3 regions of the Nonomuraea sp. NPDC050536 genome follow, and region 1 is predicted to be linked to each of the others. Evidence: riboswitches for the same ligand, from Rfam matches in the RefSeq annotation. Region 1 holds a riboswitch; each other region holds the start of a gene.
The links. A riboswitch is a leader RNA that binds a small molecule or an ion and turns the genes downstream of it on or off. The one in region 1 is predicted to bind thiamine pyrophosphate.

Region 1 (9,349 bases):
AACTCCCCCGCCGCGTGCCCGCCGGCATCCACGGCCACTGGATCGAGGACACCAAGTGATCACCACCATCGACACCTCCGCCCCCGTCGTCGTGCGCCTCTCCACCGTGATCTCCGCCCCGCTGGAGCGGGTCTGGTCCCTGCACACGGACATCGACGCCTGGCCCACCTGGCAGCCCGACATCACCGCGGCCGCCCTCGCCGGCCCCCTGGCCCCAGGCTCGGTCTTCGTCTGGAGTACGGCAGGCCTGGAGATCTCCTCGACCGTCTACGCCGTCGAACCCCGGCACCGCATCCTCTGGGGCGGCCCCGCGCACGGCATCACCGGCATCCACCAGTGGACGTTCGACGAGCAGGACGGCCAGGTCCACGTCCACACGGCGGAATCCTGGGCCGGCGACCCGATCCAGGTGGACCCGGACGGCATGCGCGCGGCCCTCGAAACCTCCCTGACCACCTGGCTCCACCACCTCAAATCCACCGCCGAACAACCGTCATAAGGGCAATTCACGCACCGTCCCGTCCACCCGGAGCCGGGCGGGACGCTCCGGAACGAGGACGTCCGTCGCTATAGATCATCTGGCAGCAGACGGAACGCCTTTGCCCCGGTGAGCGGGCTGATGGCGCGGAAGTCACGCCGATCCAGGGTGAGGAGGTTCTCCGTCTCGTACTGCTCGGCAAGGACCACGTTCACCGCGCCCGTGAGATCCAGCCGCAGCGCCGCGGAGGCGAGCGCCTTGCGGGCCGCCCCGTGGCTTTAGGCGGTGAGGGCGGGGGCGGGGTCGAGGCGTTGGAAGACCTCGCTGGAGGCGCTTGAGCGGTTGAAGGTGATGAAGTGGATGCCGGGCGCGCCCTCGTCCAGGAGGCGCTGGCAGAGTTCGGCGCCGTGGTCGATGCCGAGCCGGCGGACCGCGGCCGGGTCGTCGGCGACCGCTTCGAAGCGGGCCGCGACGTCCGCGGGGAAGGGGGCGCCGGACAGCTGCTCCGAGCGGGCGATGGTGCTCATCTGCGTGACCGGCATGATGCACGGGATGATGGGCGTGTCGCAGCCCTCGGCCGCGACGCGGTCGCGCAGGCGGAGGTAGTCCTCCGCGCGGAAGAACATCTGCGTGATCGCATAGTCCGCCCCCGCCCGACATTTCTGGACGAAGAAGGAAGTGTCGGACTCGATGGAGGGCGAGCGCGGATGCTTGTAGGGGAAGGCCGCAACCCCCACACAGAAGTCGCCCGCCTGGCGGATCAGGCGGACGAGCTCCTCGGCGTACAGCACGCCGTCGGGATGCTTGACCCACTCCGCCGACGGGTCGCCGGGCGGGTCGCCGCGCACCGCCAGGATGTTGCGCACCCCGGCGTCGGCGAAGCGCCCGACCAGGTGGCGCAGCTCGCGGATGGAGTGGTTGACCGCGGTGAAGTGCGCCACGGGCGTGAGCGTGGTCTCGTGGGCCACCCGCTCCACGATGTCGACGGTGCGGTCGCGGGTGGTGCCGCCCGCGCCGTACGTGACCGAGACGAACGTCGGCCGCAGCGCCTCCAGCTCGCGGATCGCCCGCCACAACTGCCGCTCACCCTCGTCCGTCTTCGGAGGGAAGAACTCGAAGGAGAACGACCGCTGGCCGGAGGCCAGCAGCTCGCGGACGGTGGGTACACGGTCCGGCAGGGTGGAAGGTCGACCAAGCGCCATGGTCACAAGGTTACCGCCCCGAGGCCTGACCCACGGGCAGGGAGATCGAAGCGTCTCCGCTCGGCCACTAGTCTCAAAGCATGACGAGCATGGACGGCCTGCGCACGCAGGTGGATCGTTCCCTCAGGGAGTTCGTGGAGCGGCAGCAGCCCGCGCTCGACGATCCTGATCTCGAACCGCTGTTCAGCGCCGCCAACGAGCTGCTGTCCGGCGGCAAGCGGCTGCGCCCCGCTTTCTGTTACTGGGGGTGGCGCGGCGCGGGCGGCTCGGACGTGCCGGAGATCTTCACCGCGGCCGCGTCGCTCGAGTTGCTGCAGGCCAGCGCGCTCGTGCACGACGACGTCATGGACAAGAGCGACCTGCGCCGCGGCATGCCGTCGGCGCACCGCCGCTTCCAGACGCTGCACGAGAAGGGCGGCTGGTACGGCTCGGCCGAACAGTTCGGCGAGGGCGCGGCGATCCTGCTCGGCAACCTGCTGCTCATCTGGTCGGGCGAGATGTGGCGCACCAGCGGCCTGCCGTACGAGGCGCTGCAGGCGGCGCAGCCGGTGCACGACCACATGCGCACCGAGCTGATGTGCGGCCAGTACCTGGACCTGCTCGAGCAGGCGCACGGCGAGAACACCTTCGAGTCGGCGCTGCGCGTGGCGCTGTACAAGAGCGGCAAGTACTCGGTCGAGCAGCCGCTCAGGCTGGGCCTGGTGCTCGCGGCCGGCGCCGCCGAGCCGTGGATCGACGACCTGTGCGTCGCCTACGGCCGGCGGGTCGGGATCGCCTTCCAGCTCAGGGACGACATCCTGGGCGTGTTCGGCGATCCCGCGCATACCGGCAAGCCCGCGGGCGACGACCTGCGCGAGGGCAAGCGCACCATGCTCATCGCCCGCACGCTGGCGGCCGCCTCGGACGACGACGCGCGGATCGTGCGCCGCCTGCTCGGCGATCCGCACCTGGACGAGCAGGGCGTGGCCACGCTGCGAGCCATCATCGACGACACCGGCGCCCTGCAGGAGTGCGAGGACCTGATCGGCGACTATCTGGGCGAGGCGCTGGCCTCGCTCGACGACGCGCCGATCACGCCTGAGTCCCGTTCGGCCCTGGCCGAGCTGGCGGTGGCCGCGACGGCTAGGAAGACCTGAGCCGCTTGGCGAACTCGGCCGCCGCCGCGCCCGGATCCTCCGCCTCGGTGATGGCCCGCACCACCACGACCCGGCTGACACCGTACGACCTGACCTCGTCGAGGTTGTCCAGGTCGATGCCGCCGATGCCGAACCACGGCCGGTCGGTGTCCAGCGACGCCGCGTGCCTGAGCAGCGACGGGCCGGGCGCCGGGCGGCCGGGCTTGGTGGGCGTGGGCCAGATCGGGCCGCAGCAGAAGTAGTCGACGCCCTCCTCCATCGCGGCGGCGGAAGCCTCCGCGATGGAATGGGTGGACCTTCCGATGACCACGTTGTCGCCGAGTATCTCTCGCGCGACGGTCACAGGAAGGTCGTCCTGCCCCAGGTGGAGCACGTCTGGACGGGCCGCGTAGGCGATGTCGGCCCGGTCGTTGACGGCCAGCAGCTTGCCGTGCCGGTCGCAGGCGTCGCGGAAGACCTCGAGCAGCTCGAGTTCCTCGCGCGCCTCCAGCCCCTTCTCGCGCAGCTGGACGATGTCCACGCCCGAGGACAGCACGGCGTCGAGGAACGCGGCCAGGTCGCCGCGTTCCCTGCGGCCGTCGGTGCAGAGGTAGAGCCGGGCGTCAGAAACCGAGGGCTTGGGCACGCCGCTTGACCTCGGTATGACGACCTTCCCTGATCGCCTCGACAGGCGACCCCGGCAGTGATTCGTCTGGGGTGAAGAGCCAGCGCAGCGCCTCGGCGTCGTCGAAGCCGGCGTCCTGCAGCACGGTCAGCGTGCCAGGCAGGCCCTTCATCACGTCCTTCCCGTCGAGGAATACAGCGGGCACCTGCGGCCCGCCTCCTCCCCGGCGTACTCCGAGCAGCTTGTGGTCCTTGAGAAGTTGCTTGGCCCGCCCGAGCGAGAGATCGAGGCGCTTGGCCACTTCGGGGAGCGTCAACCACTCGGCGACGAGCTGGTCTGTCTCCCGGTCGATCTGTGCAACAGAAAGCGTCACGAAACCACAACTACCACACGTCGTCCTTGCCTAAACAACACAATCCCGTAGAGGAACATCGGGATCTACCAGGCGATCCACGTCCATCCGGGCTCCCGAGCCGATGATTTTACGTCCCTGGACGAGGTCCCGCGGACGGTCGACGGCCAGAACCGCGACGAGGGTGTCGTCCTCGCCGAGCCAGACGGCCGACCACTTGCCCTCGGGCTCGCCGCGATACAGCAGGCGGGAGGCGGCGGGATAGTGTCCCGCGTACTGGACCATGTGGCCGAACTGCTCGGACCAGAAGTAGGGCACCGGGTCGTAGACCGTCTCCTCGCCGAGCAGGGTGGCGGCGGCGACCTCGGGGGCGTTGAGCGCGACGTCCCAGTGCTCGACGCGCAGCCGGGTCTGGAAGCGGCGCGACCACCAGTTGGCGCAGTCGCCGACGGCGACGACGCCGGGCATGGAGGTGCGCAGGTGCTCGTCGGTGACGACGCCGTTGTGCAGGTCGATGTCGGCGTCGGACAGCCATTCCACGGTGGGGCGGACGCCGATGCCGGTGACGACCACGTGCGCCTCGACGAACTCGCCGCCGACCAGTCGGACCCCGCCTTCCTCGACGGCGCCGACCATCGTGTCGAGCCGCAGGTCGATGCCCTCGTACCAGGGCTGGGTGCGGGCGCCGATCTCGCTGCCGATGGCCTGGGCGAGCGGGGTGGGGCCCGCCTCGATGACGGTGACGTGGCATCCCGCGCGGCGTGCGGCGGTGGCCACCTCGGCGCCGATCCAGCCGGCCCCGATGATCGCCACCCTGGCGCCCGCCACGAGGCGGGCGCGCAGCTCCAGCGCGTCGTCGAGGGTCCGCAGCACGTGCTGGGGCCCGTCTCCGGGCAGCGTGATCGGCTCGGCCCCGGTGGCGATCACCAGGCCGTCGTAGTCGAGGTCGCCCTCGGTGGTCTCGACCGTGCCCGCTCTGAGCGCCTTCGCGGAGACGCCGGGGCGGAAGTCGACGTTCATCGCGTCCAGGTCGGAGTCGACGAAGCTGGAGTCCGCGTCGCCCAGGAGCACGGCCTTCGACAGGGGTGGCCTGTCGTAGGGGCGGTGCCGTTCCTCACCCAGCAGGATGAGCGCACCGTCGTACCCTCGTGCGCGCAGCGCCTCGACGCTCCGCATGCCTGCCAGCCCGGCTCCTACCACTACGACGCGGTTCACGGTGTTGACCTTAGCCGGGCCGGTGCGAGGAGTGCGCGGGGAGGCCGTAGGCTGGGGTCGTAAGACGCGCGGGAGTCCGGCCGTGACCGGGCTGAGAGGAAGGCTGCCGATCGGGCCTTCGACCGCAAGACACCTGATCCGGATCATGCCGGCGAAGGGAGCGGACGTGCATGTGATCGTGGGTGGCGGGATCGTCGGTCTGACGATCGCCTGGCATCTGGCTCGCCAGGGAAAGCCCGTCACCGTCGTGGATCCCGCACCTGCCTCGGGCGCCTCACACGCCGCGGCGGGCATGCTGGCGCCCGTCAGCGAGGTCACCTACACCGAGGAGCCGCTGCTGCGGCTCGGGGCGGCCTCGCTGCGCCGCTGGCCGGACTTCGCGGCCGAGCTGGCGCAGGAGACGGGCGCGGGCCTGGACTACCGTGCCGAGGGCACCCTGGACGTGGCCTTCGGCGCCGACGACCTGGCGGCCCTGGACGAGCTGGCCGCCTTCATGGACAAGCTCGGCCTGCCGGTCGAGCGGCTGACCGGCCGCGAGTGCCGCCGCCTGGAGCCGATGCTCGCCCCCTCGGTGCGCGGCGGGCTGCTGGCGCCGGGCGACGCCTGGGTCGACCCGCGCCGCGTCACCAGGGCGCTGCTGGCCGCGCTTGAGCGCCGCCGGGTGCCGCTGGTCCTGGCGCGCGCCACCGAGCTCCTGCGCGACGCGGAAAAGGTCCACGGTGTACGGCTGGCCCCGGTCGGACCCGAGCGGCGGGAGCCGTACGACCTGGAGGCCGAGCAGGTGGTCCTGGCGGCGGGGGCGTGGAGCGGCGAGCTGTTCGACGTGCCGGTGCGCCCGGTCAAGGGGCAGATCATGCGGCTGCGCTCCCGCGAGCCGCTGCTGAGCAGGACGGTCCGCGGCAGCGTGCACGGCTCGCCCGTCTACCTGGTGCCGCGCGGCGACGGCGAGCTGGTCGTGGGCGCGACGCAGGAGGAGCTCGGCTTCGACCGGCGGGTGACCGCGGGCGGGCTGTACGAGGTGCTCAGGGACGCCCGCGAGCTGGTGCCTGGCATCACCGAGCTGGAGCTGGGCGACGTGGTGGCGGGGCTGCGGCCCGGCACACCCGACAACCTGCCGATCATCGGCCCGAGCGGCGTCGGGGGGCTCGAGCTGGCCACCGGGCACCACAGGGGCGGGGTGCTGCTTGCCCCGCTCACCGCGGCCATCCTGCAGGGCGAGGAGAGCGAGCTGGCGGCCCTGTGCGCGCCAGGGAGGTTCGCATGAAGGTGACGATCAACGGGGCCGCGCACGAGCTGGCCGAGGGGACGACGGTCGGGCAGGCCGTGCGGGCCTTGACGCCGGCCACCACGGGCGTGGCCGTGGCGGTGAACGACGAGGTGGTCACGCGCAGCTCGTGGGAGAGCACGGCGCTGGCCGACCAGGACAGGATCGAGGTACTGACGGCGGTGCAAGGTGGATGACTTGATCATCGGCGGGGAGAAGTTCTCCTCCCGGCTCATCATGGGCACCGGCGGCGCCCCTTCGCTCGAGGTGCTCGACCAGGCGCTGGCCGCCTCGGGCACGGAGCTGACGACGGTGGCGATGCGGCGGCTGGATCCGGCGGCCCGCGGCTCGGTGCTCGACGTGCTGCGTGAGCGCGGCATCAAGGTGCTGCCGAACACGGCGGGCTGCTTCACCGCCGGCGACGCGGTGCTGACGGCCCGGCTGGCCAGGGAGGCGCTGGGCACGAACTGGGTCAAGCTCGAGGTCATCGCCGACGAGCGGACGCTGCTGCCTGACCCGATCGAGACGTTCGACGCGGCAGAGCGGCTGGTGGCCGACGGTTTCGTGGTGCTGCCGTACATCGGCGACGACCCGGCGCTGGCGCGGCGGCTGGAGCAGGCCGGGTGCGCGGCGGTGATGCCGCTGGGCGCGCCGATCGGCTCCGGGCTGGGCATCCGCAACCCGCACAACATCGAGCTGATCGTGGAGGCCGCGGGCGTCCCGGTGATCCTGGACGCGGGCATCGGCACGGCCAGCGACGCCGCCCTGGCGATGGAGCTCGGCTGCGACGCCGTGCTGCTGGCCACGGCGGTCACCCGGGCTCAGCGACCCGACCTGATGGCCTCGGCGATGAAGCTGGCGGTCCAGGCGGGCAGGCAGGCCTACCAGGCGGGCAGGATCCCGCGTCGCCGCTACGCCAAGGCGTCCTCCCCGATGACCCCTTAGGCGGCCCAGGACGGAGTCGTAACGGCGGGCGAGCGTCACCGACTCGCCGGAAGCGCCGCCCGCGGGCCCTCAGCCCACGACGGCGGGCGGCGATCTCCACGGCTCGCCGTAACATATCGACCAATCCCCCTTGCCAGGGGTAACGGATAAGTACACGAACACCCGCCGGGTAGCAAAAGGGCCGTAAACTCTGGCCCGTGGACACGACGACTGCGGACCCCCTCGTCGGGCGGCTTCTCGATGGGCGTTATCGCATCGAGTCCAGGATCGCCCGGGGCGGCATGGCGACGGTCTACCTCGCGCTCGACATCCGGCTCGACCGCACCGTGGCGCTGAAGGTGATGCACCGCTCGCTGGCCGAAGACCCGGCGTTCGTGCGGCGCTTCATCGGCGAGGCCAAGTCGGTGGCGAGCCTGTCGCACCCGAACGTGGTGCACGTCTTCGACCAGGGCACCGACAACGACGTCGTCTACCTGTCGATGGAGTACGTGCCGGGCAAGACGCTGCGCGACGTGCTGCGCGAGCGGGGCCGGCTGCCGGCCCGTGAGGCGCTCGAGGTGCTGATCCCGGTGCTGGCCGCGCTGGGCGCCGCCCACCAGGCCGGCCTGGTGCACCGCGACGTCAAGCCGGAGAACGTGCTGCTGACCGACGACGGCCGGGTCAAGGTGGTGGACTTCGGGCTGGCCAGAGCGATCGAGGCGACCAACCAGACGCGCACCGGCGTGATGATCGGCACGATCGCCTACATGGCGCCCGAGCAGGTCACGACGGGCGCCGCCGATGTGCGCAGCGACGTCTACGCCGCCGGGATCATGCTGTTCGAGCTGGTGACGGGCCAGCAGCCCTACGACGGCGAGACGCCGATGTCGGTGGCCTACCGGCACGTCCACGACACCGTGCCGCCGCCGTCGTCGGTGATGCCGGGGGTGCCGCCGCTGATCGACACGCTGGTGGCGCACGCGACGGCCCGCGAGCCGCGCGACCGGCCTGCCGACGCCACGGCGATGCTGGTCGAGGCCGTCGACGCGCACCGCATGCTGCCGCGTGTGACGGGCCCGCACTCCCAGCCGAACGCGGTGCCGCGCCACGCCGCACCCAACCCGACCCTCGTCCAGTCCCGCACCGAGATGCACACCGCGCCGCCCGCCCCGCCGCCCGTGGTGGCGCCGCAGCGCAAGGGGTTCAAGCCGAACTGGTTCCTGGTGCTGCTGGCCGCGGTGATGGTGGTGGCGATCGCGCTGACCGGCTGGTTCTTCGCCCAGGCCAAGTACGTGCCGGTGCCCGACCTGATCGGCAAGAACGTGGCGCTGGCCGAGAAGAGCGCCGTCCAGCTCGGCTTCCGGGTGAAGCTGGCCGCCGGCCAGTACGACGACAAGGTCGCCGAGGGCCAGGTGCTCAGCACCGACCCGGTCGCCAAGACCGAGGTGGAGAGCGGCGCGCTCATCACGCTGGTGCCATCGCTGGGGCCCAAGCTGGTGCTGGTGCCCAAGACCGAGGGCATGGAGGAGGCCGACGCCCGCACCGCCATCGCGAAGGCGGGGCTGGAGATCGGGCAGATCCGCCGGGCGCAGAACCTGCAGGTGGCGCGCAACACGGTGGTCAACACCCAGCCCGACGCCGGGGAGAAGGTCAAGGCGGGCACCAAGGTCGACATCACCATCAGCGCCGGGCTGGTGATGCCCGACGTGAACGGGATGCCCAAGGACGAGGCCTACAACTTCCTCGGGCAGCAGGGCTTCCAGGTGCAGGTCAACGAGGTCGACGACGACGCCGAGCCGTGCACGGTCATCGCGCAGCTGCCCAAGGCCAAGTCCGAGGTGGACAAGGGCGCGCAGGCCACGATCACGGTGTCGCGCTGCCAGGACTTCTGGCAGTGGTTCCAGAACGGCAACAACAACGAGGCGACCGACCAGTCCGACAACCGGCTCGTGCCGACCGTGGTGGGCAAGAACGTCAACGACGCCAGGGCCGAGCTGGGGCAGCAGGGCTTCAAGGTGAAGGTGCGCAAGCTGCAGCACGGCGGGGTGGTGCTGTTCCAGCGGCCGCTGCCCAACAGCGAGCGGCCCGCGGGCTCGACGGTCTATCTCTGGGAGTAGGGAACCTGGTGGCGCGTCCGGCGGTATCAGAGGTGTGATCCGTCGATGCGGCCTGCT
Region 2 (9,349 bases), on a different contig from region 1:
TCGAGTCATCATGCTCGTCATCGGCGCAGCGGCCGCCCTTTTCGTGCTGTTCACCTTCATCCTGCCGCTGATCATGGGCCTGCTGAAGCTGGCACTGCTGGTGGCCGTCATCGGAGTGATCGTCTTCATCGCCGTAAAGGTGATGAGCAGCTCGGGATCCTCCTCGTCGCGGTGACGCTGTTCCTCCTTGACCCCTGGATCATCGGGGTCACCATGCTGGCGGTCCTGCTCCTGGTGGAGTGGGCCGCCAGATTGCTGCCGCTCGGCGCCGGGCGATCGACCGCGTTCCCGCTGAGCTACGCGCGGCGCACGGCGTTCCAGCGCCAGCGTGATCCAGACGCGGCGGGCAGACCGCGTCCACGAGCGCCATCACCCAGCCCCGCTCTCTGATTCCAGCGGGGCTCGTCGATCGAGCCCGTCAACCTCTCATGAAACCAAGGGCTCATGATCGATTCTCTTGTCACGTTCATCGTCGGCCTGGCCGGTGGCAACGCCGCCCTCGCCATCGTCGTGTTCACGCTGGCCGTACGGCTAGCCATCCTGCCGCTGAGCGTCAAGCAGGCCCGCGGCGCCAAGCTGAAGGAACGCCTGGCGCCGAAGCTGCGCGAGCTGCAGAAGCGGCACGGGCGCAACCCGGAGCGGCTGAGCAAGGAACTGACCGCGCTCTACGCCAAGGAGGGCAGCTCACCGTTCGCCGGGATCCTGCCGGGGCTGGCGCAGTTGCCGTTCATGTGGGTGATGTTCCGGGTCGCCACGCATCCGACCGCGCTGGCCGGCCACTACCTGTTCGGCGCGCCGCTCGGGCAGCCGATCGCGGGCGTGGTGGCGAGTTACGGTCTACTCAGTTGGCCAATTATGGTCTTCGTACTGCTGATCGTGGCGACGGCGCTGGTGGCCTGGTGGTCGTCGCGGCGGATCACGGTGACGCAGGACCAGCCGGCCTGGATGCGCAGGCTGCTGCCGCTGCTGCCGTTCACCTCGGTGCTGGCCGCGCTCTGGCTGCCGCTGGCTGCCGGGCTCTACCTGCTGGTCTCGACGACGTGGGCCACGACCGAGCGGGCAGTGCTGGCTACCCGGCCTCTTTGAGCGCGGGTGCGCGCCCGTTCACCGATCCGTTCGGTGCGGGCAGCACCGCCCAGACCGTCGTGGTGTCGCCGTCGTGGCGAACCCCCCAGCTCTCTGCCACGTACTCCACGATGCCGAGCCCCCGGCCACCCAGCGAAGACAGGGTCGGCCGGCCGGCGCGCGGCTCGGTGGCGGCTCCCCCGTCGCTGACGGCGACCTCGACGTGGTCGTCGCTCCACAGCCAGGCCACCCGGACCATCCCGGAAGGCAGTGGATGCGCGTGCCGCAGAGCGTTGCTGAGCAGTTCGCTCACCACGAGCACGGCATCGTCGATGGCGCCGGTGGAGACCCCGCTGTCCTCGAGATCGTTGCAGAGACGCTGGCGGGCGACGGCGACGCTCGACGGTGCGTATGGCAACAGCACCACGCTGGACACGCTCACCTCCCCGCTCCCAGTGCCCCCCGCGGGCACACTCCCCGGTACGACCGAAATGCCCCGTTCCCCATTCCCAGAAACCGCATCTCGATCACAGCTTGTACACATTGGACGATAGATCAGCGGATCCGTGACCACCTCGTTACCGCTTCGGTGTGTCGGATCCGGTATGCAGAACAACTCGCATCCGTGTCCCTCCGCCGGGCCGCGGATGGGCCGTCACGTCCCCGCCCTGGGCCCTGGCCAGGCTGCGCACGATGTAGAGCCCGAGCCCGACTCCGCCGAAGCGGCGCCTGTCGCCGCTGTCGACCTGGACGAACCGCTCGAAGACCCGCTCTCGGTCGTTGGGCGCGATGCCGAGGCCCTCGTCGTCCACCACGACCACCACGTGCTCGTCCTCCGGCCACGCCTCGACGCTGATCAGCCCGCCCTGCGGCGAGTACTTGAAGGCGTTCTCCAGCAGTTGCCCCAGGATGATGTCCGTGGCCAGCGCGTCCCCGCTGACGTACGGCAGGCCGTCCGGGATGACCACCTCGACCCGATGCCGGTCGGACAGCACCGGCAGCCCGAGCGTGGCGGCGTGGATGCGCTCGCCCAGGTCGAAGGTCTCGATGCGGACGGCCAGCTCGTCGGCCCCGGCCCTGGAGCCGAGCAGCAGGTGGTCCATCAGGTGCCCGAGGGATTTGGCCCGCTCGGCGATGGTGTGCACGGCGGAGCGGCGCTCCAGGTCGGTCAGCTTGTCCCAGCGGGAGTCGAGCGTGCTGGCGAACCCGCGCACGATCGTGATCGGGGTGCGCAGTTCGTGGCTGGTCGTGGCCAGGAACAGGTCCTTGGCCTCCTCCAGCTCCTTGGCCCTGGTCACGTCGCGGAAGTCGACGACCACCTCGCCGGTCTCCTCGATCCTGGCGCTGACGACGTCGAGCCAGCGGCCGGTCTCCAGCTGGAAGGTGAGCTTCTCCCCGGGCTCGGGCAGCGGGAAGGGCGGCGGCCCGCCCAGCACGGCGTCGGCGGTGAAGGCGGTGAGCTCGGCGGCGGCCGGGTTCCACTGGATCACCCTGCCTTTCCCGTCGAGCACGGCGATGCCGTCGGCGCTGGCGTCGAAGACGGCCCGCTCGTGCGCGCGCTGCCGTACCGCGTCCTGGTAGGCCACCGCGTTTCCGACGGCGATGCCCGCATGGCCGGCCAGCAGTTCGAGCAGTTCGAGCTCGACGTGTCCCGGCTTGTCGCCGGCGAACAGGGCGTAGAGCGCTCCATAGGGGCGGCCACCCACGGCGGCCAGGCCGAGCGCGATCGTGTGCAGGCCGTCCAGCTCGGCCCAGACCAGGTCGTCGAGCCCCTGCGATTCCAGCATCACGGTCTTGCCGGCGCGTAACAGCTTGCCGACGAGGCTGCTGCGCAGGTCGGTGGTGGTGTCGCGGATGGAGCCCGGCAGCTGGTAGGTGCTGACCAGGCGCAGCCGTTCACCCTCGATGAGCACGAACCCGCCGGCATCGGCGCCGGTCAGCTCGGTGAGACTGGCGGAGATCCGGTCGAGTACGGCGGGCAGCTCCAGCTCGGCGTTGATGTCGCCGACCACGTCGGTGAGCCGGCGCACGAGCCTGGCCCGGCGCGCCATCCGGTGCTTGGCGCTCTCGTCCACCTCGGTCAGGTGGTGCACGCACACGTAGCCCACGACCGAGTTGCCCTGGCGCAGGGCGCTGGTGTCGACGCGCAGGTCGAGCAGCGCGCCGTCGCTGCGGAACCGCTTGGTGCGCAGCGAGACCTGACCGCCCGTGCGCACGCGCTCGAGCACCGCGTTGTGCTCGGCGGTCAGCTCCTCCGGCACGATCGGCGCCCTGCGGCCGAGCATCTCCTCGGCGCTCCAGCCGAAGAGGCGTTCCGCGGCCGGATTCCACACCAGGACCGTCTGGTCCCTGTCGAGCGCGACGACGGCGTTGGGCGAGCTGGCAAGCACCGCACGGGCCAGCTCGTCGTCACCTCCGGCCCTGTCGTCCCCCACACCTCCATAGTGCCCGTGCCATCGCGCCGACGTCGGCGGATCCGTCCGATACGCTGCCCGAGGGGGTGAGGGTATGTCGGCTGACGACCTCGATGCGCTGTTGCGGGTGACATCGGGCACGTATCGGGGCGAAACTCCGCCCGACATCGCCTTCGGCACCTACGACGGCGCGGTCGGCAGGCTCGTGCTGGCCATGACCGCGAGGGGCATCGTGGCCTGCAGCTTCGAGCCAGAGAACAGCGTGTTCGAGCAGCTGAGCCGGCACGTGGGCACCTTCATCGGGCCGAACCCCGGGCGGCTCGACCCGGTGCGCAGGGAGCTTGACGCTTACTTCTCCGGGCGCCTGCGGACCTTCGCCACGCCGGTGGACCTGGCGCTGGCCACGCCGTTCGCGCGCACGGTGCTGCAGAAGACGATGGCTGTGCCGTACGGCACGGCCATCGCCCTGGAGGAGATCGGCGAGCGCATCGGGCGGCCGCGCGCGCTGCGCGCGGTCGGCAACGCGGTCAACGCCAACCCCGTGTGCGTGATCGTGCCGTCGCACCGCGTCGTGCGTGAGGGCGGCGAGCTCGGCGACTACCCCGGGGGCGCGGCCGCCAAGCGCCACCTGCTCAACGTCGAAGCCCGCGCCTTGGCAGGCCGATAGCCAGCGTCACCAGCGCTGCCACCAGCGCCGCGCCGAGCGCGCCGTTCATCCACGGCTGCCTGATCGCATCGCGCATGGGCTGCCAGAAGGCGTCCCATGCCTCGACGGTCGGCGTGGACGTGGTCAGCCAGTAGGCGACGAACCCCAGCGCCCAGGGGATCAGCATGGACCAGCGGGCGGGCGCCTCCTCGGAGGTGTCCCAGTTCCTGGCCCCACCGAGCAGGAAGTAGTCGACGGCCAGCACGGCGAACATCGGCACGAACACCGCCCCGATCACGCCGAGGAAGGCGCCGTAGGAGTTCACGTCCACCAGCAGGGCGATCCCGACGGTGATCACGCCGATCGTGCCGGAGAGAATGCGCCGGTCGATCCGAGGCAGCAGGTTCTGCAGCGACATGGTCGTGGAGTAGTTGTTGGCGAAGGACTGGTCGGTCTCGCGCAGGATCAGGATCGAGAAGAACAGCACTCCCAGCGGCGCCGCGATGAACGGTGTGAACCCCTCGCCCATCGCCACCGCGTAGATCCCCAGCCCCAGGCAGGCGACCTGGGCGATGCTGTAACCGCCGACCACGCCGGTGAAGGCGGCTCCGCTGGAGCGCGAGTGCCGGGCGAAGTCGGCCGCCATCGGCACCCACGACACCGACAGCGCGATCACGTAGTCCACGGCGGGCGCGAACGCCGTCCAGGATCCCCCGCTCTGCGGAGGGGCCTCCCGCAGGAACGCCACGGCGAACCAGACGAGCGAGACGATCACTCCGATAGTGACGTAGCGCCGCAGGATCCTGACCGCTCCCAGCGGCCAGATGGTTAGCGCGGTCGTGAGCGCCCCCGCCGCGATCACCAGCAGCCAGTACGGCACGGCCGCCCCGAACACGGCCTGGGCGGAAGTGGCGATCACCCAGAGCTCGAAGGCGCCCCAGCCGAGCATCTGCACGATGTTCAGCGCCGTGGGCAGGTAGGAGAGCCTGGCTCCGAACAGGCCGCGGAGCAGGACCATCGCCGGCCGCCCCGTCTGGGTGCCGGGGATCGCGGACAGGCCCACCATGGCCGATCCGATCAGGCTCCCGACGACCGCCGCGACCAGCGCAGCGGGCACCGAGAGCCGCAGGCCCTTGATCGGTTCGAGGAGCAGCAGCGCTCCTGAGAAGCCCAGGAGGCTGACGCCGAGGTTGGCCCACAGCGCCCCCTGGTCGAGCACGCCGAGGGTCTTGGGCGGCGGAGCGCCCTCGAGGGTCAGCGGAACTTCGGCATGCTTCGCATCATCGACGACGTCCGTCATCGCACTCTCCCTACGCCGGCATTACCCGGACAGGTTCATGCGGTCGGCAGCAGCGGTATCTGCCCTCTCAGCCTGGTTGCCCCAAGCTCCCGCGGTTCAGCTGTGATCGCCCGCCGGTTTGTCCTGGCGTGCGCCCCTATGATGCACCATTCCCCCTCGGGCAACTACCCCCCGGGGAGAGCTAGGCCACGAAGGGCGGCTGACCGGACTCGCTGACCATCTGCTTGCCGGAGGCCTCCCAGGACTGCATGCCGCCGCCCACGTTGACGGCCTCGTGCCCGAGCTGGGTCAGCCACGCCGCGACCTGGAACGAGCGGCCGCCCACCCGGCACACCACGTAAACGGTGCGGTCGGCGGGGACCTCGTCCACCCTGCCCTGGATCTCGGACATCGGGATGTGCACGGCCTCGGGCGCGTGTCCCGCCACCCATTCCTCCTGCTCGCGCACGTCGAGTAGGTAGCCGTCGGCCGGGAAGTCGCCGGCTTCGATCTCGGGAACCGTCATGCTTCCATCATTTCAGCAGCTTGGACATGCGGCGGTCGGCCAGCGGCTTCCCACCGGTCTGGCAGGTCGGGCAGTACTGCAGCGAGGAGTCGGCGAACGACACCTCGCGGATCGTGTCGCCGCACACGTCGCACGGCTGCCCGGCCCTGTTGTGCACGCGCAGCCCGGACTTCTTCTCGGCCTTGAGGTCCTTGGCCGCCAGCCCGTGCGCCCGCTCGACGGCGTCCCTGAGCGTGGTCACGATGGCCTCGTGCAGGTCGGCGACCTGTGCGTCGGTCAGCGAGGACGCGATCTTGAACGGCGACATCTTCGCCGCGTGCAGCACCTCGTCGGAGTAGGCGTTGCCGATCCCCGCGATCACCTTCTGGTCGCGCAGCAACCCCTTGATCTGCGTACGGCTACCGCCCAAGATCCCCTTGAGCACCTCGACCGTGAACGCCTCGCCCAGCGGGTCGGGCCCGAGCGTGGCGATGCCGGGCACCTCATGCGGATCCTTGGTGACATAGACGGCCAGCCGTTTCTGCGTGCCCGCCTCGGTCAGCTCGAACCCCGGCGCCAGGCCCAGCTCGTTCGGCGACAGCCGTACCCGGACCGCGAGAGGACCCTTGCCGGGGCGGACCGGCTTGGCGCCGGACAGATCCTCCCTCCAACGCAGCCAGCCCGCCCTGGCCAGGTGGAAGATCAGGTGCAGCCCGTCACAGTCCAGGTCGAGGAACTTGCCGTGCCTGGACACGGCGGTGAGCGTCAGGCCGCTCAGCGCGCTGACCGGCGGATCGAAGGTCTTCAGCGCCTGGAAGGCCACCACGTCGACGCCGAGGATCGAGTGGCCGACGGCCCGCTCGCGCAGGAAGTCGGTGAGCGATGCCACTTCGGGAAGTTCCGGCATGCCACCAGGGTAAGGGCACTGTCCACAGGCTGTGGACGGGTTAGGGCACGTCCCAGAACGCCAGCTCGTGCGCCATGCCCTGGGTGAACAGCTCCCTGGCCCGTCCCTGATCGGGGGCGGCCTCGTCGATCATCTGGGCGATGCGCTCGGCCAGCGTCGCGAACCCCGGGTCGGCGTAGGTGTCCACCCAGGCCCGGTAGCGCGACTCGGCCGGCGGGTTCTCGGCCAGCTTCCTGCCGAGCATCGAGTAGCCCCACATGCACGGGTAGAGCGCGGCCAGGCCCTCGGCGTAATCGGCCGCCGCGTCGAGGAGGAAAGCGGTGTAGGCCGCGCAGGCGGGCCCCTTGACCGCGCCGTCGAGGTCGGCGCCGAACTCCGCCGACATGGACCTGTGCAGGTTCAGCTCATCGTGGAAGGTGGTGTGCGCCAGGTCCACCAGATCGCCCAGGTGCCCGGCGGGCGCCTGCCAGGCCAGCCGGGAGAACACGCGCACGTAGTCCAGCAGGAACAGGTAGTCCTGCTCAAGCCACGACCGGAACACCGGCTCTGGCAGGTCGCCGCGCCCGATCCCGGCGACGGTGGGGTGCGCGAGCTGCTTGTCCAACAAAGGAGTGCCGAGCGCGTGCAGGTCCGCTGAAATAGCCATAACCGCACGTTAATGTCTTGAGCATGACTGTGACGATCGCGGAGGAACTGCTCCTACTCGCCTACACCGAGGAGGAGGGCAAGCCCGTCATCAGCGGCGTTCAGCTCGACACCGCGCTGGCGGGAGCCCTGCTGGCCGAGCTGGCGGTGACCGAGCGGGTGGAGCTGTCGAAGAAGAAGGTCGCGGTCAGGGACGCCACCCCGCTCGGCGAGGCCGAGCTCGACGCCGCACTGGCCCGCATGTCCGAGGACGGCAAGGAGCGCAAGCCGGCGTGGTGGGTGCAGAAGCTCCAGTCGGGCAAGCTTCGCAACCGGCTGCTGACCGGGCTGGCCGAGCGCGGCGTCCTCAGCGAGGAGCACCGCAAGGTGCTCGGCATGTTCCCCTCCACCCGCTGGCCCGAGGCCGACCCCTCCGTCGAGCAGGAGGTCCGCGACCGGGTCTCCAGCGCGCTCGCGGGCGGCGACCCCGAGCCGCGCACCGCCGTGCTCATCGCGCTGGTGCACGCGGCCAAGCTCGACCGCAAGGCCTTCCCCGGGGCCAGCAAGGAGCGGATCAAGCAGATCGCCGAGGGCGCCTGGGCGGCCGACGCCGTCGCGCAGACGATCGCGGCGATCAACAGCGCCATCATGGTGGCGATGACCGTGGCCGCCACCACCACCGCGACCAGCACCGGGGGCTAGCCCTGGGCTAGCCCTTGTCCAGGACCTCCTGGGGGACCGGCTTGTCGTCCTTGAGCGCGTTGAACAGCGCCAGCGCCCTGGTCCTGTCCCACTGGACGGCCGAACCGCCGCCGGCGTTGGTGTTGCCGCCGAAGGGGACGACCGTGGTGACCGGGCTGCCGCCCATCGCCCTGGCCAGCGACAGCATGTCGAAGGCACCGCTGCCCGAGTCGACGGTGACCGAGTCGGTCGCGGCCATCGCCAGCGGGATCGAGGTGAACGGGTTGATCAGCACGCCCGGGCTGGTCGCCTTCTTCAGCACCGCCCCGAGGAACTGACGCTGCCGCTTGGTCCGCTCGAAGTCGGGCAGCGCGCCGCCCTTGCGGGTGCGGACGTAGCCGAGCGCCTGCCCGCCGGTGAGCATCTGCTTGCCCTTCTTCAGGTTCAGCCCGGCCTTGGGGTCGTTGACGTCGGCGCGCACGTCGATCTCGACGCCCCCGACCGCGTCGACGATGCCCACGAAGCCGGCGAAGCCGATCTCCATGTAGTGGTCGACGTGCACGCCGGTGACGGTCTCCACCGTCTGGACCAGCAGCTTGGGCCCGCCGAAGGCGTAGGCGGCGTTGAGCTTGTTGCGGCCCTTGCCGGGGATCGTCACCGCCGAGTCGCGCGGCAGGCTCACCAGTGTGGGCTTGTCGCCGTTGTCGGAGATGTGCAGCAGCATCATCGAGTCGGTGCGCTGGCCGGCGGCGCGGCCGGTGGCCAGCTTCCTGCGGTCGGCGGCCGACAGGCCCTTACGGCTGTCGGAGCCGACCAGCAGCCAGTTCGTGCCCGGCGTGTCGGCCACCCTGCCCGGATAGTCGGCCAGGACGCCGTCGATGCCCTTGATGCGGCCGTTGATCCAGAAGAACCCGCCGACCGCGGCCACCAGCAGCAGCACCAGGAGCCCGGCCAGCACACCGATGGCCCATCCCCACGGGAAGCGCCTGCGGGGACCGCGTGGCGGCTTGGGGGCCGCGGGCTCGCCACCGGATTTCAGCGGCTTGACGGGGCTGCCGCCCGAACGCTGCTTGCCGTACACCCGGGAGCGGGCGCGAGGTTCGTCATCGCCGGAGGGGGCGGACGGGATCTGGTGCGCGGGCGCGCCGCCGGAGCGTAGGCGGTCCGGCTCCTGGCGCGGCAGCGGCCTGCCGTCGCCCGGCTGGCGCATCGCTCGCGTCCGCTCGTC
Region 3 (9,349 bases), on a different contig from region 1:
GCCGTCTTCGCCGACGGCGTCCCCGTCGCGACCACGCCTGACGTCATCTGCCTGCTCGAGGCCAGGACCGGCCGGCCGCTCGGCTGCGACGAGGTGGTGCGCGGGCCGCGCGTCGAGGTGCTGCAGCTGCCCTGCCCGGCCTTCTGGCGCCGCACGGACAAGCTGGCCCAGGTCTCGCCCGCCGCCTTCGGCATCGACGTGCCACCACGGCTGATGGAGGGTCCGGCATGAACGTCGCCGACCTGCTCGACCGGGCCGACCTCGTGGTACTGGGCGGGCCCCTCGACAGCGGGCGCCAGGTCACCGGCGTGTCCGTGACCGAGCCCTTCCTCGGAGCGCTGGCCGTACGTCTCGACGGGGAGCGGACCGGGTGGCGGCTGGACGCCGACCTGAACCGCGCGGCCGAGGCAGGAGCCGCCGCGCTCGTCGTGCCGGGCGACGAGCCGCTGCTGCGTGGCACGCTGCTGCTGGCCGACCGCCTGCGCACGCCCGTGCTCGGCTGCCTGGGCGATCCGCTGGAGACGGCGGTACGGCTGGCCGTCCTGCTCGCGGCACCGGAGGTGGACGTGGCCCGGCGCGTGCTGGCCGCGCACCAGGTGCTCGACGCGGGCGGGCTCACCCTGGCCGAGCTACGCGACAGGGCCAGCGAGGTGTTGCACGCCGAGGTCACCGTGCTGGCCAGGGACGGCGCCGCGCTGCTCGGCCCCGCGGTGACGGCGCAGGTCAGGGTCGCGCTGCCGGTGCGCCAGCGGCTGGCGGGCGGCGGCGTGGCCGTGCCCGTGCTCGCCCCCGACGGCCGCAGCGCCGAGCTCTGGCTGGTCAGCCCCGGTACGGCGGGCGACGAGGAGGTCCTGGCCGTGGCCGCGGGAGCCGCGCAACGCTCGCTCGCGCTGCGCAGGGTCGAGCTGGAGCGCGACGCCCGCCGCCGTTCCGGCCTGCTCGGCGAGCTGCTCCAGTCGGGCGACGACGCGGGCCCGTCGCTGCGCAGGCGCGCGGCCGAGGCGGGCTGGGCGCTGGACGGCTGGCACACCGGCATCCGCTTCGGCGCCAGCCGGCCCGTCGACGTGGTGACCTCCACGAGCGACATCGTCTCCGCCCTGGCCGCGGAGGGGATCGAGGCGGTCGTGGTCGCCGAGGACGGCGGCTGGGTGGCGTGGGTGACCACCACCGCCGAGCCCGGCACCGACGCCGTCGATCGGCTCGCCGCCGGGGTACGGCAGGCGCAGCGCCACCTGGCCGACCTGGACCTGCTCGTCGGCATGGCCAGGCCGCACCCGGGCCCCGGCGGCATCGCCCGCACCCTGTCGGAGGCCCGCGACGCCGCCCGCCTGGCCGGGTCCCGGGCGGAGACGGGCAGGTTCCTGCACGTGGACCGGCTCGGGCTGGCCCAGCTCCTGCTCGCCTGGACCCGCACCGACACCTTCGTGCCCGCGGCCAGATCGCTCCTGGCCACCCTCTCGCCCGAACTGGTCGAAACGCTCACGGTCTACCTGGACGCCGAGTCCTCCCTGATCGAGGCCGCGGCCGTGCTGGGCGTCCACCGCAACACCATCGCCCGGCGGGTCGCCAGGATCGAGAGCCTCCTCGGCGTCGACCTCGCCGACGCGGACACCCGCCTCGCCCTCCACCTGGCCTGCCGCGTCAGCACCTCCCCCTCCTAGCTCCGGTCATGGCAGGTCGGACCAGGTGACCAGTCCGTGGCTCCGCTGAAATCTGCCGGACGGCATACGCGCCGCCCCTTGCGCGGACCCGGGTGTTCCGGGTTACGGTGGGCGCCGACCGAACGCGGGAGCCCGGTGTGACCGGGCTGAGAGGACGGCTACATCAGCCGCCGACCGCCAGAACCTGCTCCGGGTAATGCCGGCGAAGGGAGTTTCCGCGATGAGCGACGCGTGCTTTTCCAAGATCTACTCTGGTGATCTTCGCGTGCCGATGCGGCTGGTGCACCTGTCCGACGGCACGAGCGTCACGCTCTACGACACGTCCGGGCCCTACACCGACCCGGACGTGCAGGTCGACGTCGCCCGGGGCCTGGCGCCGCTGCGCGAGGGGTGGATCCTCGACCGGAGCGACGTCGCGCGCTACGGAGGAAGGCCCGTGCCGGCCGGGCTCCAGGGCGAGCGGCGGCACCCGCTGCGCGCCACCGGGGCGCCGGTGACCCAGCTCGCCTACGCCAGGCGCGGCCAGATCACCAAGGAGATGGAGTTCGTCGCGGTCCGCGAGGGCGTCACGCCCGAGTTCGTCCGCACCGAGGTGGCGGCGGGCAGGGCGATCATCCCGGCCAACGTCAACCACCCCGAATCCGAGCCCATGATCATCGGCCGCAACTTCCTCGTGAAGATCAACGCCAACATCGGCAACTCCGCGGTCACCTCCTCCATCCAGGAGGAGGTGGAGAAGATGACCTGGGCCACCCGCTGGGGCGCCGACACCGTCATGGACCTGTCCACCGGCCGCGACATCCACACCACCCGCGAGTGGATCATCCGCAACTCACCGGTGCCGATCGGCACCGTCCCGATCTACCAGGCGCTGGAGAAGGTCGACGGGCGCCCGGAGGAGCTGTCGTGGGAGATCTACCGCGACACCCTCGTCGAGCAGTGCGAGCAGGGCGTCGACTACGTCACCGTGCACGCGGGGGTACGGCTGGCCCACGTGCCCCTCACCGCCGGGCGCAAGACCGGCATCGTCTCGCGCGGCGGCGCGATCATGGCCGCCTGGTGCCTGGCGCACCACCGGGAGAGCTTCCTGTACGAGCATTTCGAGGAGATGTGCGAGCTGCTCGCCTCCTACGACGTGGCCTTCTCCCTGGGTGACGGGCTGCGCCCCGGCTCGATCGCCGACGCCAACGACGAGGCCCAGTTCGCCGAGCTGCGCACTCTCGGCGAGCTCAGCGGGCTCGCGCGCGCCCACGACGTCCAGGTCATGATCGAGGGCCCCGGCCACGTACCCATGCACAAGATCAAGGAGAACGTCGACCTGCAGCGCGAGCTCTGCGACGACGCCCCCTTCTACACCCTCGGCCCCCTCGTGACCGACATCGCCCCCGGCTACGACCACATCACCTCCGGCATCGGCGCCGCCATGATCGGCTGGTACGGCACGGCCATGCTCTGCTACGTCACTCCCAAGGAACACCTGGGCCTGCCGGGCAAGGACGACGTCAAGACCGGCGTGATCACCTACAAGATCGCCGCCCACGCCGCCGACCTGGCCAAGGGACACCCGCTGGCGCAGACGTGGGACGACGCGCTGTCCGGCGCGCGCTTCGAGTTCCGCTGGGAGGACCAGTTCAACCTCGCGCTCGACCCGGACACCGCCCGTGCCTACCACGACGAGACCCTGCCCGCGGCGCCCGCCAAGACGGCCCACTTCTGCTCGATGTGCGGCCCGAAGTTCTGCTCCATGCGGATCAGCCACGACCTCCCCATCACCCCCATCGACTGAGGCGGGTGGCGCAGACGCGCCAGTGGCGTGGTTGTGACACCACTGCCGGAGATCTTGGGTTTAGGTCGGGTTTGTCAACCCGCCTGTCAGGAGAAGGCCATGCCGCACCTGTTATGCGCCGCGCTCGCGGCGCTCGCCCTCACTCCCACGCCACCACCGCCGCACGGCACGGTGATCGAGGCCGCCTACCCGGTCCCCGGCAGCTACCTCGTCACGCTGAAGGACGGCAGCCCCGCCGACCTCACGGCCAGGCACGGCGGCCACGTCGACCACGTCTACACAAGCGCAGTCAAGGGCTACGCCGCGAGGATGTCGGCGGCGCAGGCCGCCGAACTCGCCGCCGACCCCCGGGTCGTGCTCGTCGAGCAGGACAGCGTGGTGACCGCCAGCGACACCCAGCCCAACCCGCCCTCCTGGGGCCTGGACCGCGTCGACCAGCGCGACCTGCCGCTCGACCACTCCTACAGCTATCCCTCGGCCGGCGCGGGCGTGACCGTCTACACGCTCGACACCGGCATCAGGCCCACGCACGTCCAGTTCGGCGGGCGCGCCTCGATCGGAGCCGACGAGGTCGGCGACGGGCGCGACGGCCAGGACTGCGCGGGGCACGGCACGCACGTGGCCGGCACCGTCGGGGGGGCCGACTACGGCATCGCCAAGCAGGTCAAGCTGGTCGCCGTCCGGGTGCTCGACTGCTCGGGGCACGGCACCGCCTCGCAGATCATCGCCGGCGTCGACTGGGTCACCGCGCACGCGGCCAAGCCGGCCGTGGTCAACATGAGCCTCAACGGCGGCGCCAGCAAGACGGAGGACACCGCGATCAGGAAGTCGATCGCCTCCGGCGTCACCTACGTGGTCTCCTCCGGCAACGGCAACACCGACGCCTGCCGTAACTCGCCAGGACGGATCGGCGAGGCCATCGTGGTCGACAACGCCGACTCCCGCGACCGGCGGGCCTCGGATTCCAACTACGGTTCCTGCACCGACCTGTTCGCGCCGGGGGTCGCCATCACCTCGGCCTGGAACAGCGGCGACACCGCCACCAGAACCATCGGCGGCACCTCCATGGCGGCGCCGCACGTGACGGGGGCGGCGGCGATATACCTGGCCGCACACCCCGGCGCGAGCCCCGCCGCGGTGCAGGACGCGCTGGTCACGTCCGCGACCCCCGGCAAGATCGCCAACCCCGGATCGGGCACGCCCAACCGGCTGCTGTACATCGACCCCGCCACTACGACAGGAGGTTGACCCCCATGCGCCTCACCCTCGCCGCCGCAGCGGGCGCGCTGCTCCTCGTGACCCCCACCGCCGGCACCGCCGCCGCGGCCCCGGCGATACCCCGCTACGACCACGTGGTGGTGGTGATCTTCGAGAACACCAACTACTCCACCGTCAAGGGCAGCTCGAACGCGCCGTACCTGAACCAGCTGGCCTCCCAGGGCGCGCTGTTCACCAACTCCTTCGGCGTCACCCACCCGAGCCAGCCCAACTACCTCGCCCTGTTCTCCGGCTCCCAGCAGGGCGTCACCAACGACTCCTGCCCCAAGGACTTCACCGTCGCCAACCTCGGGCAGCAGCTGCTGGAGGCGGGCCTGACGTTCAAGGCCTACTCGGAGGGCCTGCCGAGCGCCGGCTACACCGGCTGCTCCAGCGGCAGGTACGTACGCAAGCACGCCCCCTGGGTGGACTTCCCCACCGTGAAGGGCTCCGGATACCACGTCCCCTACAGCCAGTTCCCCACCGACTTCAGCAAGCTGCCCACGGTCTCGTTCGTGATCCCCGACATGTGCGACGACATGCACGACTGCTCCACCAAGACCGGCGACACGTGGCTGAAGAACCACCTGGACGCCTACGCGCAGTGGGCCAAGACCCACAACAGCCTGCTCGTCCAGACCTTCGACGAGGACAACTTCACCTCGGTCAACAAGATCTTCACCACCTTCGTCGGCGAGCACGTCAAGCCGGGCTACGAGTCGGGCACGCAGATCAACCACTACACCGTGCTGCGCACGATCGAGGAGATGTACGGCCTGTCCGCCCTCGGCAACGCCAAGGACAAGTCGCCCATCACCGACGTCTGGACGACAGGATCGGCGTTCGCCGTCACCCTGCCGGGCGACCAGAGCGGCACCACGGGCAAGGTCGTGTCACTCCAGCTGGGCGCCACCGGCGGCGCCACCCCCTACACCTGGTCGGCCACCGGGCTCCCGGCCGGCCTGTCGATCAGCGGCTCCGGCCTGATCTCCGGCACGCCGACGGCGACCGGCACCTCCTCCGTCACGGCGACCGCCAGGGACGCCTCCGGCGCCACCGCCTCAGCCACGTTCTCGTGGCGGATCTCGGCGACGGGCACGACGGTGTTCGCCGACGACTTCGAGTCCGACAAGGGCTGGACCGTGGGCGGCGGCGCCTCCACCGGCGGCTGGGAGCGGGGCGGGGCGGAGCAGACCGTCTCGGCGTCGTCGAACAAGCCGATGCAGCTGGCCTGCTCCACCACCTGCCTGGTCACGGGCGCGGCGGCGGGCAGCTCATCAGGCGCCGACGATGTGGACGGCGGCGCGACCACGATCGACTCGCCGGAGATCACTGTGCCCGCGGGAGCCAGGCTGACGTTCACCTACAGCTTCGCGGCGGGCGACAACTCGGGCTCCGACGACCACCTGCGCGTCAGCGTGGTCGGCGGATCGACCCTGTTCGACAAGGCAGGGTCGGGGGTCGAACAGCCGGGAGCCTGGCAGCAGGGCGGTGCCGACCTGTCCGCCTACGCCGGCAAGACCATCAGGCTGCGCGTGGAGGCCGCCGACAACGGCACAGCCAGCCTTCTCGAGGCCCAGCTCGACGACCTGACGATCACCGTGGGATAGCCGTGTACCTGTCCACCATCGGCCTGCGCCCGGGGCGGTTGACCGGGCGCGGGCTGGCCGCCAACGTCTTCGCCCTGGGCGCGGTCAGCCTCGCCACCGACGTCTCCGCCGAGATGGTCACCGCCGTCCTCCCGGTGTACTTCGTGCTCACCCTGCAGTTGGGCCCGGCCGTGTACGGCGTGCTCGACGGCCTCTACACCGGCGCGACCGCGCTGCTGCGGGTTGCCGGCGGCTACCTGGCCGACCGCACGCGCGGACGCAAGGCCGTCGCCGCCGCCGGCTACGGCATCTCCGCCGTGGCCAAGCTCGGTCTGCTCGCCGCCGGCGGCGCGGTGCCGGCCGTCGCCGCGGTCCTGGTCGCTGATCGGGCGGGGAAGGGGCTGCGCACCGCGCCACGCGACGCGCTGATCACCCTGTCCACGCCGGAGCCGCTGCTGGGCCGCGCCTTCGGCGTCCACCGGACGATGGACAGCCTCGGTGCGTTCGCCGGGCCGCTCGTCGCGCTCGCCGTGCTGGGACTGGCGGGCGGGGCGACCGCCGACGGTTTCGACGCGCTGTTCACCGTCAGCTTCTGCGTGGCCGCCGCCGGGCTGGTGATCCTCTGGGCTGCCGTGCGCGACCACCGTGAACCCGCTCCCGCGACGGCGCGGGTGTCCGTCGCCGCCGCTCTCGGGCTGCTGCGCGAGCCGGCTGTCCGGCGGCTGGTGCTGGCCGCCGGGGTACTCGGCCTGGCCACGATCGGCGACGGCTTCGTCTACCTGCTGCTGACCAGGGCCAACGACATCGCCACCGGCTGGTTCCCGCTCATGGCCGTCGCCACCAACCTGGTCTACTTGCTGCTCGCCGCACCGCTCGGGGCGCTCGCCGACCGCCGCGGCCGCCTGCCCGTCGTGCTCGGCGGGTACGGCGCGTTGCTCGCGGTCTACCTTGTCCTCGGCGGGCTGCTCAGTGGGCTGCTCACTGGCCCCGTCGCGGTCGTGGCGGCGCTGGCCGGGTATGGCGGGTTCTACGCCGCGACCGACGGGGTGCTCATGGCGCTGGCCGGGCCGGTGCTGCCCGCCGCGCTGCGCACCACCGGGCTGGCGCTCGTGCAGAGCGCGCAGGCGCTGGCCTACCTGGCCTCCTCCATCGGGTTCGGGCTGGCCTGGGGCACGCTCGGCCCCCGCCCGGCCATCTGGCTGGCCGCCGCCGTGACCGGCGGCGCGATCCTGGTCACCCTCACCGTCCTGCGTAGGCCGCGATGACCACGGTACGGCGGGCGTGCCGGCGGGCGGCGCCGGCCGTGGTCGCGCTCTGCCTGCTCACCGGGGTCGGCGGCTGGGCCGTACACGCCGCCCGGCAGCACTCCCACCGGGCGGTCACCGGCGCGGCGGCGATCAGCCTCGAACCGGGGCCGCGCCTCGTCGCCGTCAGCGCCGACCAGGCCACCCGCGGCCGCGTCCTGTCCGCGGCCGCGGGTGGCCCTCCCCGGATAGGGGTGCTGACCTGCACCAGGTTCTACGCCGCCGGCGGGACCGGGCTGTGCCTGCGTCCCGACGGCGACCTGCCCACCTACCAGCTCGCCGTGCTCGACGCGCACCTGCGCGAGCGGCGGACGATCCCGCTGGTCGGCGTCCCCAACCGGGCGCGCGTGTCACCGAGCGGGCGGTGGGTTGCCTGGACGGTGTTCGTGACCGGTGACTCCTACAACGGCGGACGCTTCTCCACCCGGGTAGGCCTGCTCGACACCCGCACCCAGCGCCTAGTGCCCACCCTGGAGGACTGGAAGGTCAGCGTCGGCGGCAGGCCCTACCGGGCGGCCGACGTCAACTTCTGGGGCGTCACCTTCGCCGCCGACGACCGGCGCTTCTACGCCACCATGTCGACCGCCGGGCACCGCTACCTGGTCCGCGGCGACCTGGCGGCGGGAAGCGTCGAGGCGCTGCGCGACAACGTGGAGTGCCCGTCGCTGTCGCCGGACGGCACCCGGGTGGCGTTCAAGTCGGCCGTGGCGGGCGACCCCCGCCGCGGCTGGCGGCTCGCCGTACTGGATCTCGCCACCATGCGTGAGACCCCGCTGGCCGAGACCCGCAGCGTCGACGACCAGGCGGCCTGGCTCGACGACCGGACCGTGGCCTACGCGCTGCCGCGCGGGCGGGAGGAGTCGGATGTGTGGCAGGTGCCGGCCGACGGCTCGGGACGGCCGGCGCTGCTGCTGGCCGGGGCTTCCTCGCCGGCGTCGCTGCGCGCGTCAGATCCAGCCCTCACGTGAGGCGTGCAGCGCCAGCTGGAAGCGGGTGACCGCGCCCGCGCTGTAGCTGAGCTGCTCCACGTGGCGCGAGAGCGTGCGCCTGCTGATGCCGAGCAGCTGCGCGATGCTGTCGTCGGTCAGGCCGGTGGCCAGCAGCTCCAGGATGCGGCGGCGCAGCGGGCTCACCGCGGGCGGCTCCCGCGTGCCCAGATGCATCGGGAACGCCGCCCGCCAGGACGTCTCGAACAGCCCGATCAGCGCCGACAGCAGGCTCGACGGGTAGACCACGAGCATCGAGTCGTTGATCTCGGCCTCCACGAACGACATCGACACGAACGCGACCCGCCGGTCGAACACGGTCAGCTTCACCGGCACCGTCGGCTGCACCCGCGCCTGCTCGCCCGCGGCGATGCAGGGCTTGATGTTGCAGGCGTAGTAGTCGGCGTTCTGCACCGCCGACCTGGAGTACACCACCCGGTAGACCACGCCGCCCGCCAGGCTCCTGACCTCCTCCTCGTTCGGCTGCCCGTTGGTGTGGTAGGGCGGGGAGTCGAAACGCAGCACCTCCGACTCCACCGAGCCCTCGACCTGGTGGATGCGTTCCACGATGTCGGCGCCGGTCAGCACCTCCACCAGGTCCTCCGTGGGCTGGGGGTGCACGGTCCTGCGGTAGGCGCCGTAGGCGTTCGCGGCCGCGATCCTGGCGCCGAGCAGCTCGGCCGAGCGCGCGTGCGCCAGGCATTCCAGCGCGATCGACGGCTCGGCCGGCTTGAGCAGGCCGTCGCCGGCCAGCGCGCCCGTCACC

Region 2: linked by a shared signal. The riboswitch ahead of ACIBHX_RS42335 (purine-cytosine permease family protein) and the one ahead of thiO (glycine oxidase ThiO) in region 1 are both predicted to bind thiamine pyrophosphate.
Region 3: linked by a shared signal. The riboswitch ahead of thiC (phosphomethylpyrimidine synthase ThiC) and the one ahead of thiO (glycine oxidase ThiO) in region 1 are both predicted to bind thiamine pyrophosphate.

The regions. Positions count from the first base shown of each region.
Region 1 covers NZ_JBITHD010000003.1:298,279-307,627, forward strand. Annotated here, with positions in the region: gene ACIBHX_RS11380 (carotenoid oxygenase family protein) at 1-59, shown strand, start outside; gene ACIBHX_RS11385 (SRPBCC family protein) at 56-499, shown strand; gene ACIBHX_RS11390 (hypothetical protein) at 568-693, opposite strand; gene metF (methylenetetrahydrofolate reductase [NAD(P)H]) at 757-1,680, opposite strand; gene ACIBHX_RS11400 (polyprenyl synthetase family protein) at 1,770-2,816, shown strand; gene thiE (thiamine phosphate synthase) at 2,803-3,441, opposite strand; gene ACIBHX_RS11410 (Rv2175c family DNA-binding protein) at 3,419-3,793, opposite strand; gene ACIBHX_RS11415 (NAD(P)/FAD-dependent oxidoreductase) at 3,824-4,987, opposite strand; TPP riboswitch at 5,046-5,164, shown strand; gene thiO (glycine oxidase ThiO) at 5,154-6,251, shown strand; gene thiS (sulfur carrier protein ThiS) at 6,248-6,448, shown strand; gene ACIBHX_RS11430 (thiazole synthase) at 6,441-7,196, shown strand; gene pknB (Stk1 family PASTA domain-containing Ser/Thr kinase) at 7,394-9,292, shown strand; gene ACIBHX_RS11440 (hypothetical protein) at 9,327-9,349, shown strand, end outside.
Region 2 covers NZ_JBITHD010000022.1:75,807-85,155, reverse strand. Annotated here, with positions in the region: gene ACIBHX_RS42365 (hypothetical protein) at 1-175, shown strand, start outside; gene ACIBHX_RS42360 (DUF6412 domain-containing protein) at 172-390, shown strand; gene ACIBHX_RS42355 (YidC/Oxa1 family membrane protein insertase) at 445-1,086, shown strand; gene ACIBHX_RS42350 (ATP-binding protein) at 1,070-1,501, opposite strand; gene ACIBHX_RS42345 (PAS domain S-box protein) at 1,644-3,500, opposite strand; gene ACIBHX_RS42340 (methylated-DNA--[protein]-cysteine S-methyltransferase) at 3,574-4,146, shown strand; gene ACIBHX_RS42335 (purine-cytosine permease family protein) at 4,112-5,425, opposite strand; TPP riboswitch at 5,415-5,528, opposite strand; gene ACIBHX_RS42330 (rhodanese-like domain-containing protein) at 5,607-5,930, opposite strand; gene ACIBHX_RS42325 (Fpg/Nei family DNA glycosylase) at 5,938-6,816, opposite strand; gene ACIBHX_RS42320 (TenA family protein) at 6,857-7,462, opposite strand; gene ACIBHX_RS42315 (GPP34 family phosphoprotein) at 7,486-8,142, shown strand; gene ACIBHX_RS42310 (LCP family protein) at 8,150-9,349, opposite strand, start outside.
Region 3 covers NZ_JBITHD010000019.1:114,926-124,274, reverse strand. Annotated here, with positions in the region: gene ACIBHX_RS39855 (DUF917 domain-containing protein) at 1-231, shown strand, start outside; gene ACIBHX_RS39850 (PucR family transcriptional regulator) at 228-1,661, shown strand; TPP riboswitch at 1,776-1,889, shown strand; gene thiC (phosphomethylpyrimidine synthase ThiC) at 1,882-3,447, shown strand; gene ACIBHX_RS39840 (S8 family peptidase) at 3,547-4,695, shown strand; gene ACIBHX_RS39835 (alkaline phosphatase family protein) at 4,701-6,314, shown strand; gene ACIBHX_RS39830 (MFS transporter) at 6,317-7,558, shown strand; gene ACIBHX_RS39825 (TolB family protein) at 7,555-8,565, shown strand; gene ACIBHX_RS39820 (helix-turn-helix domain-containing protein) at 8,545-9,349, opposite strand, start outside.